Regions from separate parts of the Pseudoalteromonas sp. DY56-GL22 genome, predicted to be linked through region 2. Evidence: predicted binding sites of a transcription regulator. Region 2 holds the regulator's gene; the other holds the start of a gene.
The links. Region 2 encodes sigma-54, which starts transcription at its own class of promoters, with help from an activator protein. Its sites were predicted from a motif close to GTTGGCACGNNNNTNGNNT; they were not measured.

Region 1 (5,392 bases), on a different contig from region 2:
GGATTTTTAATTTCATGTGCTAAACCACGAATAAGGTTACGGGCAGCTTGATATTGATGCATTTGATTCGAAGCTTGGTCATGGCGAATTTCATCATCCATTTGGCGGCATTCGAACAGGATATAATTTTCATCGTTGCTACTTATTCGGCGTGTGCTAATAGTTAACTTGGCATGGCGAGAATCGACGAACACCACGTCAGCTCTATGTTGGTGGCAATCGACACCATCAAACAACGAATACTGAGCAATACGTTTTAAATCTATCGAGTGGTAGTTAAATAGGTTGTCGAACGGTTGGTTGATGATACGTTTTGGGCCTAAACCTAAAAGCTCACTGGCGCTATCGTTTGCGTAAACCAGTTTAAAATCATGATCGAGTAAAATAACGGCAGTACTTAAATTTTTCCAAATACTGTCGAGTAATTGAGAATTAAAATGTAGATCTCTGAGCATGGTTGCACCATTTTAGTGCGTTTCAATTTAGTGCAGCTTAGCATACTCTTTTTGCTTTGCGAGACATCATGTCGAAAATTCTAATTTCCGTTATTAATTGAAGTTCTGTGCATGAAAAAAGTGCTGACAGGGCTAACTGAAACGAGTTTATTATTTGCATCAAAAAGTTTCGCTTGTAATGTGTGTTCGCCTCGAAAGACCTCTCTTAGAGCAAAGGTCGTGCTATTACTTGGTGCGCCATGAGGTGAACCATCAACGAGTAATTGAACTTTGAAACCAGTTTCAAAACGGGGGCTGATTCGTGTAGTAACATAAACAGAACCTGTATTTTCTCTCACAGTTTCTTCATTTGCGGGGGCTGCAATTGACACTTTAAAGTTAACAGGGACTGCACTTGGAGCAGTATCAAGAATACTGGTATCAGCTGCAGGCATTGTAAGGTTTTGGGTATTTAACTTGACCTCAGTAGCACCGGGGCGAGGAGTATCAGAAAATACTAATACACCATTCTCATCTTTCCAAGAATAGACTTTTTGTGCTGCTGTATAACCAAAAAAGCTTGCAAATAATAACGATAATACCAATAAGGTTGTGCTTTTCACCCTGCGACCCTGCATTTTTTCACTTAACTAAAACTGTAGAGTAGAACCCGCTCAATTACCATTAAAAAAGCCCGCAGAGCGGGCTTGAGAACACACATTTATTATCTTTTAGATAATTCTGATACAGCGTGTATTACACGCTGTAGTACATTTCGAACTCAACTGGGTGAGTTGTCATGTTAAGTTTTTCAACTTCTTGGCTCTTAAGCGCGATGTATGCATCGATTAGGTCATCAGTGAATACGCCACCTTGAGTTAAGAACTCACGGTCTGCGTCTAATGATGCAAGTGCTTCTTGTAAAGAAGATGCAACTTGTGGGATCTCAGCTGCTTCTTCAGCAGGTAGATCGTATAAGTCTTTGTCCATTGCATCGCCAGGGTGGATCTTGTTCTTGATACCGTCTAGGCCAGCCATAAGCATTGCAGAGAATGCTAAGTATGGGTTAGCTGTTGGATCAGGGAAACGTACTTCGATACGACGTGCTTTTGCAGACGGTACCACTGGGATACGGATTGAAGCAGAACGGTTACGTGCAGAGTATGCAAGCATTACAGGAGCTTCGAAGCCTGGTACTAAACGCTTGTATGAGTTCGTTGACGCGTTAGCGAATGCGTTGATTGCTTTAGCGTGCTTGATGATACCACCGATGTAGTAAAGTGCTTCTTCAGAAAGACCTGCGTATTTGTCACCCGCGAAGATGTTTACGCCATCTTTACCTAGAGATTGGTGACAGTGCATACCAGAACCGTTATCACCTACGATTGGTTTAGGCATGAATGTCGCTGTTTTTCCGTATAAGTGAGCCATGTTATGGATAACATATTTCATCTCTTGGATTTCGTCAGCTTTTAATACCATTGTATTGAAGCGAGTTGCGATCTCATTTTGACCTGCAGTTGCTACTTCGTGGTGGTGAGCTTCTACTACTTGACCTAGTTCTTCAAGAACTAAACAAGTTGCTGAACGCCAGTCATGTGATGAATCAACAGGTGAACACGGGAAGTAACCGCCTTTAACACCTGGACGGTGACCCATGTTGCCACCTTCGTAATCTTTATCTGAGTTCCAAGCAGCTTCTACAGAATCGATTTTGTACATAGAACCAGACATGTCTGATTTGTATTTAACGTCATCAAAAAGGAAGAATTCTGGCTCTGGACCGAATAATACAGTGTCAGCAATACCAGTAGAGCGCATGTACTCTTCAGCGCGTTTTGCAACAGAACGTGGATCACGCTCGTAACCTTGAAGTGTTGAAGGCTCAACTACGTCACAACGTACGATTAGTGTAGCTTCTTCAGAAAACGGGTCCATTTTCGCAGACTCAGGAACAGGCATAAGTACCATGTCTGATTCGTTGATACCTTTCCAGCCAGCAATTGAAGAGCCGTCAAACATTTTGCCGTCTTCGAAGAAATCTTCATCAATTTGATGATGAGGAATAGAAACATGCTGTTCTTTACCTTTGGTATCAGTAAAGCGTAAATCAATGAACTTAACGTCATTTTCTTTGATAAAATCTAAAACCGATTGTGACATGTGTCCTCCAATTGTTGGGTTTTATTTTTGCTGCATTATTGCTTTTCGCTTATATAAGCTGGTTTCGTGCCATGTTTTTAACACCTTGTTTAGGCTTGTAAAAAGTGAACAGGGCTTCGTTTTGTTAACTTTTGTTGCACTAAGTTGGTGCGTAAAAAGATCATTCTGGTGCGTAAAAAGTGCGACCTTGTTTTGCACAATTATTGAGCGTGCCAATTTTTCGGTTATGAACACTATTTAGTGCCAAAATATGGTTCAAAAACTAAAATTTCGCCAGTATTGAGCTCAGATTCACTTTAATTTTCATAAATTTGTCATTTATAAAACAGATACTTATAAAAAGCCTGAAGAAAGTTTATAAATTTATATTGGATAAACTTTCATCCATGCCATTATTAAGGGATAATATGCGCCCTTTTAAATCCTATGCTGGGACATCTGGTGAAAACGCAGGTGACTGCGTAGATCTTGCAGGATCAATGAGATTCAATTTCTCTGAGAAAAAATATGAGCATCGAAAAGTTAAGAAATATAGCGATTATCGCCCACGTTGACCACGGTAAAACAACTTTGGTTGATAAACTGCTTGAGCAATCAGGCACATTAGAAACGCGCGGCGGTAACGAAGAGCGCGTAATGGACTCAAACGACATTGAGAAAGAACGTGGTATTACCATTTTAGCTAAGAACACAGCTATCTCTTGGAACGACTACCATATCAATATCGTAGACACCCCAGGACACGCCGACTTCGGTGGTGAAGTAGAACGCGTACTTTCGATGGCTGACTCAGTATTACTACTTGTTGATGCTCAAGAAGGTCCAATGCCGCAAACGCGTTTCGTAACGCAAAAAGCATTCGCACAAGGTTTAACGCCGATTGTTGTTATCAACAAAATCGACAAACCTGGTGCACGTCCTGACTGGGTTATGGACCAAGTTTTCGATTTATTCGATAACCTAGGTGCAACTGACGAACAGTTAGACTTTAAAGTAATCTATGCATCAGCTATCAACGGCTGGGCAACAATGGATTTAGACGAGCCATCAGATAACATGGAACCAATGTTCCAGATGATCGTTGACGAAGTATCTCCACCGGATGCAGATCCTGAAGGTGCTTTCCAAATGCAAATTTCTCAGCTTGACTACAACTCATACATCGGTGTTATCGGTGTAGGTCGTATCAAGCGTGGTACTGTTCGTCCTAACCAACAGGTGACTGTTGTAAGCGCAGACGGTACTAAGCGTAACGGTAAAGTTGGCCAAGTAATGAGCTACTTAGGTCTTGAGCGTCATGAAGCAGAATCTGCAGGCGCAGGTGACATCATTGCAATCACTGGTCTTGGTGAGCTGAAAATCTCAGACACTATCTGTGATGTAAATACCGTTGAAGCATTACCACCACTAAGCGTTGATGAGCCTACAGTAACAATGACGTTCTCTGTAAACACATCACCATTTGCTGGTAAAGAAGGTAAATTCGTAACGTCACGTAACATTCTTGAGCGTTTACAAGCTGAGCTTGTTCACAACGTTGCATTACGTGTTGAAGAAACTGACAACCCAGATAGCTTCCGTGTTTCTGGTCGTGGTGAGTTACACTTAGGTATCTTAATCGAGAACATGCGTCGTGAAGGTTACGAGCTTGCGGTATCTCGTCCACAAGTAATCCTTCGTGAAGTTGATGGTCAAAAAGAAGAGCCATACGAAACACTTACAATCGACTGTCAAGAAGAGCACCAAGGTTCTATCATGGAACAAATTGGTCTTCGTAAGGGTGAACTAACAGACATGTCTCCAGATGGTAAAGGCCGTGTACGTATGGACTTTATGATCCCAAGCCGTGGCTTAATTGGTTTCCAAACTGAATTCATGACATTAACGTCTGGTTCTGGTCTTCTTTACCACACATTTGATCACTACGGTCCTCACAAAGGCGGTACTATCGGTGCCCGTAAGAATGGTGTAATGATTGCTAACGCAACTGGTAAAGCACTTACTAACGCATTATTCAACTTACAAGACCGTGGTAAGTTATTCATCGGTCACGGTGTTGAAGTTTACGAAGGTATGGTTATCGGTATCCACAGCCGTGACAACGACCTAACTGTAAACGCGCTTAAAGGTAAGCAACTTACAAACGTTCGTGCATCGGGTACAGATGAAGCACAAACGCTTGTTCCACCACTAAACTACACGCTTGAACAAGCGATTGAGTTCATCGATGATGACGAGTTAGTGGAAGTAACACCTGAGAACATCCGTATTCGTAAGCGTCACTTAACTGAAAGTGAGCGTAAGCGTGCGAGCCGTGCAGCTAAAGACTAATAACGTCTTTTAGTTTTGCAATATAGAAGCCGCCGTATTGAAAAATACGGCGGTTTTTTGTTGTAATGATTAGCCGTCAGCCGTCAGCCGTCAGCCGTCAGCCGTCAGCCGTCAGCCGTCAGCCGTCAGCCGTCAGCCGTCAGCCGTCAAAAATCGAGAAGTTAGATTTCAGAAGTCAGATATCAGTTGATCGAGAGGGGGGGGTTATTTTTTATGTAATTAAACAAACAATCTTGTTGTTGAGGAATGTATTTTACTTTGTTCTAACCACTAACCACTAACCACTAACCACTAACCACTATCCACTATCCACTATCCACTCGCAACTTTTTACTAACTCCCCCATCTGTACTATCTTTTCTAAATCCAACTTGCAGGAGAGTAAGATGTATTTAGTTAGACTGATTTATACAAGTGAAATTAGCGATGGGTTTGGGCCTAATGATATTGAGGATATTCTCGAA
Region 2 (5,392 bases):
GGCTGTATCACAAGGTGCCGTTTTGGCTAACATGCCGCGCACTTGAACAAATTGACCACTATTGAGTGACTTGGTCACTTGTTTGAGTTGTTGTAGTGGGTAATCTTGTTCAAAGGCTTCTGGCATTGGCGTCCTTACAACTGAAAAAAGTTTAAATAGGCTATGCAAATACAGCATAGTTGCTTTGTAGTGTATTTGCAGAGATATCGTCGCACTGCGATAAATTTATTAAGAGTTTTGTAATTTAGAAAAGCGAGCGATATAAAAGTAGGATATTTAAAGGGAATTTTAAATATCCGAAGTAAGTTTACCGTAAACCTTGAAGTCTTAGCAAATGCTATTCTTGCTCGTGAAAGCGTTGCGCAATTAATTCGCCGATTGCCGTTAATGCAGCGTCAGCGTCAGGACCTTCGCATACAACACGAACCTCTTTTCCTTGACTACTTTCAAGGAGCATTAACGCTAACACGCTGTCGCCTTCAGCTTCTTTCTCATCTTGAAAAAGTGTAATTTTGGCATCAAATTGCAGTGCTAGTTGCGCTAAAACAGTCGCAGCGCGAGCATGTAAGCCAAGTTTGTTTTGAATTAAAAAGGTATCTTCAGCGTGCATTGTTGGTGCCTAGTTAGATATCTTGTTCGCGGTGGCGAATTTTTACATTAGCATGAGTTTTAGAAAAGCTTTCACCAATTGTTTGCGCTAAGTAAACAGAACGGTGTTGGCCTCCTGTACAACCAATTGCAATGGTTAGGTAACTGCGGTTGTTGCGCTCTAGATGTGGCAACCAAGTCTGTACAAAGGTTTGAATCTGCCAAGTGAACTTTTGCACTATGCTGTGGCTAGCTAAATAATCCCTGACAGGCTGATCGAGGCCGGTTAGTGGCTTTAAATCAGGCTCCCAGTGTGGGTTCGGTAAAAAGCGTGCATCAAAAACGTAGTCAGCTTCTTTTGGAATGCCATGCTTAAAACCAAACGACATAAACGTAATAATCAGTTTTTTATCTTTCTTACCTAAAATCTTTTCACGAATTGATTCTGCTAACTGATGAACACTCAAATCAGTGGTATCAATCATAAAGTCAGCGCGGGTGATCAGCACATCAAGCAGGATTTTTTCTTGTTTAATGGCAAGATCAAGCGGTAAAGAATCAATCGATAATGGATGCAAACGGCGAGTTTCAGAAAAACGCTTGATTAGGGTTTGATCATCACTATCTAGGTAGAATAGTGTTGGGTTAGCAAAACCTGGCAGGTACTCAAGAATATCATTAAACTCTTGCTGCTCTTTCGGTAAGTTACGTACGTCGATACTGACGGCAATTTTGTCATAATTATCAGAAACACTTCGCACGAGCGAAGGCAGTAGGTTGACAGGAATATTATCAACACAGTAGTAGCCTAAGTCTTCAAGAACTCGTAAAGCGACCGATTTGCCCGAGCCTGAGCGACCGCTGATAATTATTAATTCCATTTATGCCTCTGATGCAATTACTTGAAATAGTTGCTGATCGCTTGTAGCACTTCGCAACTGTTTACAAAAATCTTTATCTTTAAGTCTATCAGCAATTGTTGACAAGGTCTTCAAGTGCAACTGGCAATCGCCATCTGGTACGATGAGTGCCACAAAAATATCAACGGGACGATTGTCTATCGCATCAAAATTGATGGGAGATTCACTGACAATAATAAATGCATGAGGTTCATCAGCACCACTCATTCGACCGTGGGGAATAGCTATTCCTCGGCCGATACCTGTACTACCTAACTTTTCCCTGTTCAGAAAAGCATCTAGGATATCTTGTTGAGATAAATGAGGAAACTGCTGGTGAGCTAACTCGCTAATATACTCAAGAATTCTTTTTTTGCTATTAAAAAGGACCGCAGCTTTGCTGCAGTCCTGATTAGTAAGTGAACTAAGTTTCATAATTTAATGTCGAGCTAATTTCTCTTTATGCTTAATGACTTGGCGATCAAGTTTATCGATCAATGAGTCAATTGCTGCGTACATATCTTGATGTTCTGTAGAAGCGAACAACTCGCCTCCGTTTACATGTAAAGTTGCTTCTGCTTTTTGGCTTAATTTTTCTACATCTAAAATGACATGAACATTATTAATATGATCAAAATGCCTTTCTAGTTTTGCGAACTTAGTGTTTACATAGTCTCTTAATGAATCAGTGACTTCTACGTGGCGACCAGTTAAATTTAGTTGCATAAGCATTTTCCTTCTATGTAAAACGTCTAAATCAGACTTTTACGCTGATTAGACGGAGGTATTGCTAGAGACTCACGATATTTTGCAATTGTACGTCTAGCTACTTTAATTCCTTGCTCAGCCAATATATCTGCAATTTTGCTATCACTCAATGGTTTAACCGAGTTTTCTGCAGCAACTAACTTCTTGATTAAAGCGCGAATTGCTGTAGAAGAGCACTCACCACCATTTTCGGTGCTGACATGGCTTGAGAAGAAATATTTCAACTCAAAAATTCCCCTTGGGGTATGCATATATTTTTGTGTTGTAACCCGAGAAATCGTCGATTCATGCATTTCGACCATTTCAGCGACATCGTTTAGCACCATTGGCTTCATTGCCTCTGGGCCATGTTCAAAGAAAGCTTGCTGTTGTTGCACGATACAGTTGGTCACTTTTAGTAAAGTATCGTTACGGCTTTCTAAGCTCTTAATAAACCACTTTGCTTCTTGTAAGTGAGAACGAATAAATTGGCTGTCGCTACTTGATTTAACAGAGCGAGACATCGCTGCATATTGGCTATTCACTCTAATTTTTGGCATACAATCTGGGTTTAACTCGACTACCCAGCGGCCTTTCACTTTTTTCACTGATACATCGGGTATGACGTACTCAGATTCTTCGCGTACTATGCTATCCGCAGGCTTAGGATTTAAGCTGTGAATGAGCGTCATCACTTCTTTAAGCTCGTTTTCTTTAAGCTTAGTCTTTTTCATTAAAGTGCGATAGTCGCGACTTGCTAATAATTCGATATGCTCAGATAAAACCATTTTAGTTTCAGCTAAATATGGCGTATTGGCATCGAATTGACGAAGTTGTATACACAGGCACTCTTGTAAACTTCGCGCGCCGATACCAACTGGATCGAATAACTGTATTCTTTTTAAGACAGCTTCAACTTCATCGAGTTCGATTTCTTCTTCATCATTATTTTGATTAAAGCTTTCGACAATATCTTCGCAGCTAACCGTTAAAATACCTGAGTCATCGATAGCTTCAACGATGGCAACGGCAATCGCTTCATCGGTAGGACTAAATGGTGTGAGCTGTAGTTGCCACATTAAATATTCTTGCAGTGTTTCTGTTGAAGCACCTTGGTAAATAGACTCGTCTTCAGGCATTGGCCCAGACGATGTTGATGGGGCGGCACTCATGTACTCATCCCACGTAACATCCATAGCTAAGTCATCGCTAACCGTATCCTTACTCAGAGCATCACTGCTTTCTTGCTCGAATTCGCTAGGTGCTTCGTCGGCAGACGCGCTGACTTGTACATCGTCAGACTCCGCTTTTTGCTCATTCTTACCGATGCTTTCTTCGTTGTAATCCGCTTCTTCCACTTCAAGCAGAGGATTACTATCAAGCGCTTCTTGAATTTCTTGCTGGAGATCCAATGTACTGAGCTGCAACAAGCGAATGGCTTGTTGCAGTTGTGGAGTCATTGTAAGTTGCTGGCCCATGCGCAGCTGTAATGATTGCCTCATGTATCCCTAACAATCCTTTTTAAGTTATCGGTAACGGTGAGGACACTGTTATCGATTTATTGTCATTGTATAAGTCTAGCAGATGCTCTAGTCGGTGGCGTAATGGTTACAGCCTGAATTGCTCGCCTAGATAAACATCACGTACAGTTTGGTCAGCTAATACGTGCTCAGGTGTGCCTGATGCAATTAGCTCCCCATGAGAAACAATGTAGGCTTTTTCACAAACATCAAGGGTTTCTCGAACATTATGGTCAGTAATAAGTACACCAATACCACGATTTTTTAGGTGCTCAATAATTTTCTTTATATCTAACACCGAAATAGGATCAACACCAGCAAAAGGCTCATCTAAAAGGATAAATTTAGGATTAGCGGCTAATGCACGTGCAATTTCAACGCGGCGTCGTTCACCACCTGACAGTGCCATACCTTGGCTATCGCGAATATGTTGAATGCTAAATTCATCTAATAAGTTGTTAAGCGTCTCTTCGCGCGTTGTTTTGTTAAGATCTTTGCGGGTCTCTAATATGGCCATCAAGTTTTGGTAAACTGTTAATTTTCGAAAAATAGACGACTCTTGTGGTAGATAACCAATACCTAAGCGCGCACGGCTGTGCATTGGCAAAAGCGTGATATCGTTATCATCGATGCTTATTTTTCCTTTGTCGCTTGGTACGAGGCCTACAATCATATAGAAGGTGGTGGTTTTACCTGCACCATTTGGCCCTAACAAGCCAACAATACTGCCCGCTTCAACTTCAAGACCGACATTTTTAACCACTTGGCGGCCTTTGTAGCTTTTAGCTAAAAGCTCTGCTTTTAATGTGCTCATGGTTGGCCTTTATCGTCTTTTTTATTTTCTACAGGCACTAAAATAGTGTGTACACGATCTGTTGAGTTTTCGTCTTTTTCTGCGCTGATCAGCTGTTGAGCCATATCATAGGTAATGCTTTTTGCCGTTACTTTTTGACCCGCTTGAGTGACTTCAGCTTCGCCATTGAGTGTTAAGAAGCGTTTCGCAACATCATAACGAACTTCTTCGGCGCTGGCGCTCATCACGGTACCATCAGCTTGCTTTTCTTCGAAGTAAGCTGGTTTGCCTGTAGCGATAATTAATTCGACTGTACCTTCGGTGTCACCGCCATGTGCCTCAAGTCGCTCTGCTGTAATGCGACGATCACCATGCACGATCTCTACGTTACCTTCGAATATGCCAACGCCATCTTTTAGTTTACCGACTTGGCGATCTGAGCTAATGCTAATTTGAGCGCCTGTTTGCTCGGCAGCTGCGCCCGAAAAGGCAATCAATAAGCTTGGGATCAGGAGTAATTTCTTCAGTTTATTGGTCATAGTATATGGTTCGTGTATGGTTAGTTAACTCAACAATTTCGGCTTTTAAATCGGCTTTTAAGCCTTTACCGGTAATTTTTAAATTCGGTCCTGTTAGTGTTACAGGTTGCTTTGAAAACATCGTCATTTTATCAATGTCGACATTAATATTTTCTGCTTTTATGTCTTCGATCATACCGTTATGGGTTAAGTTTTTAGCAACTACATCCCCTTCAAAAATCAGCTGATCATTTTCGTATAAAGTAGCTTCTTTGGCTCTTACTTGCCAAACTTGCTGATCGCTATAAATAGTAAAAATAGGTTGTT

Region 1: glnA (glutamate--ammonia ligase) is a predicted target of sigma-54. The motif match lies at 2,653-2,671, and genes of this name have one in related genera.

Annotation. Positions count from the first base shown of each region.
Region 1 covers NZ_JANHZR010000006.1:118,660-124,051, reverse strand. Annotated here, with positions in the region: gene glnL (nitrogen regulation protein NR(II)) at 1-455, opposite strand, end outside; gene NO991_RS14295 (DUF4124 domain-containing protein) at 536-1,057, opposite strand; gene glnA (glutamate--ammonia ligase) at 1,191-2,597, opposite strand; gene typA (translational GTPase TypA) at 3,105-4,928, shown strand; gene NO991_RS14280 (BLUF domain-containing protein) at 5,315-5,392, shown strand, end outside.
Region 2 covers NZ_JANHZR010000015.1:15,336-20,727, forward strand. Annotated here, with positions in the region: gene mgtE (magnesium transporter) at 1-126, opposite strand, end outside; gene NO991_RS19845 (HPr family phosphocarrier protein) at 338-610, opposite strand; gene rapZ (RNase adapter RapZ) at 624-1,469, opposite strand; gene ptsN (PTS IIA-like nitrogen regulatory protein PtsN) at 1,470-1,922, opposite strand; gene hpf (ribosome hibernation promoting factor) at 1,926-2,213, opposite strand; gene NO991_RS19865 (RNA polymerase factor sigma-54) at 2,240-3,736, opposite strand; gene lptB (LPS export ABC transporter ATP-binding protein) at 3,843-4,568, opposite strand; gene lptA (lipopolysaccharide transport periplasmic protein LptA) at 4,565-5,086, opposite strand; gene lptC (LPS export ABC transporter periplasmic protein LptC) at 5,076-5,392, opposite strand, start outside.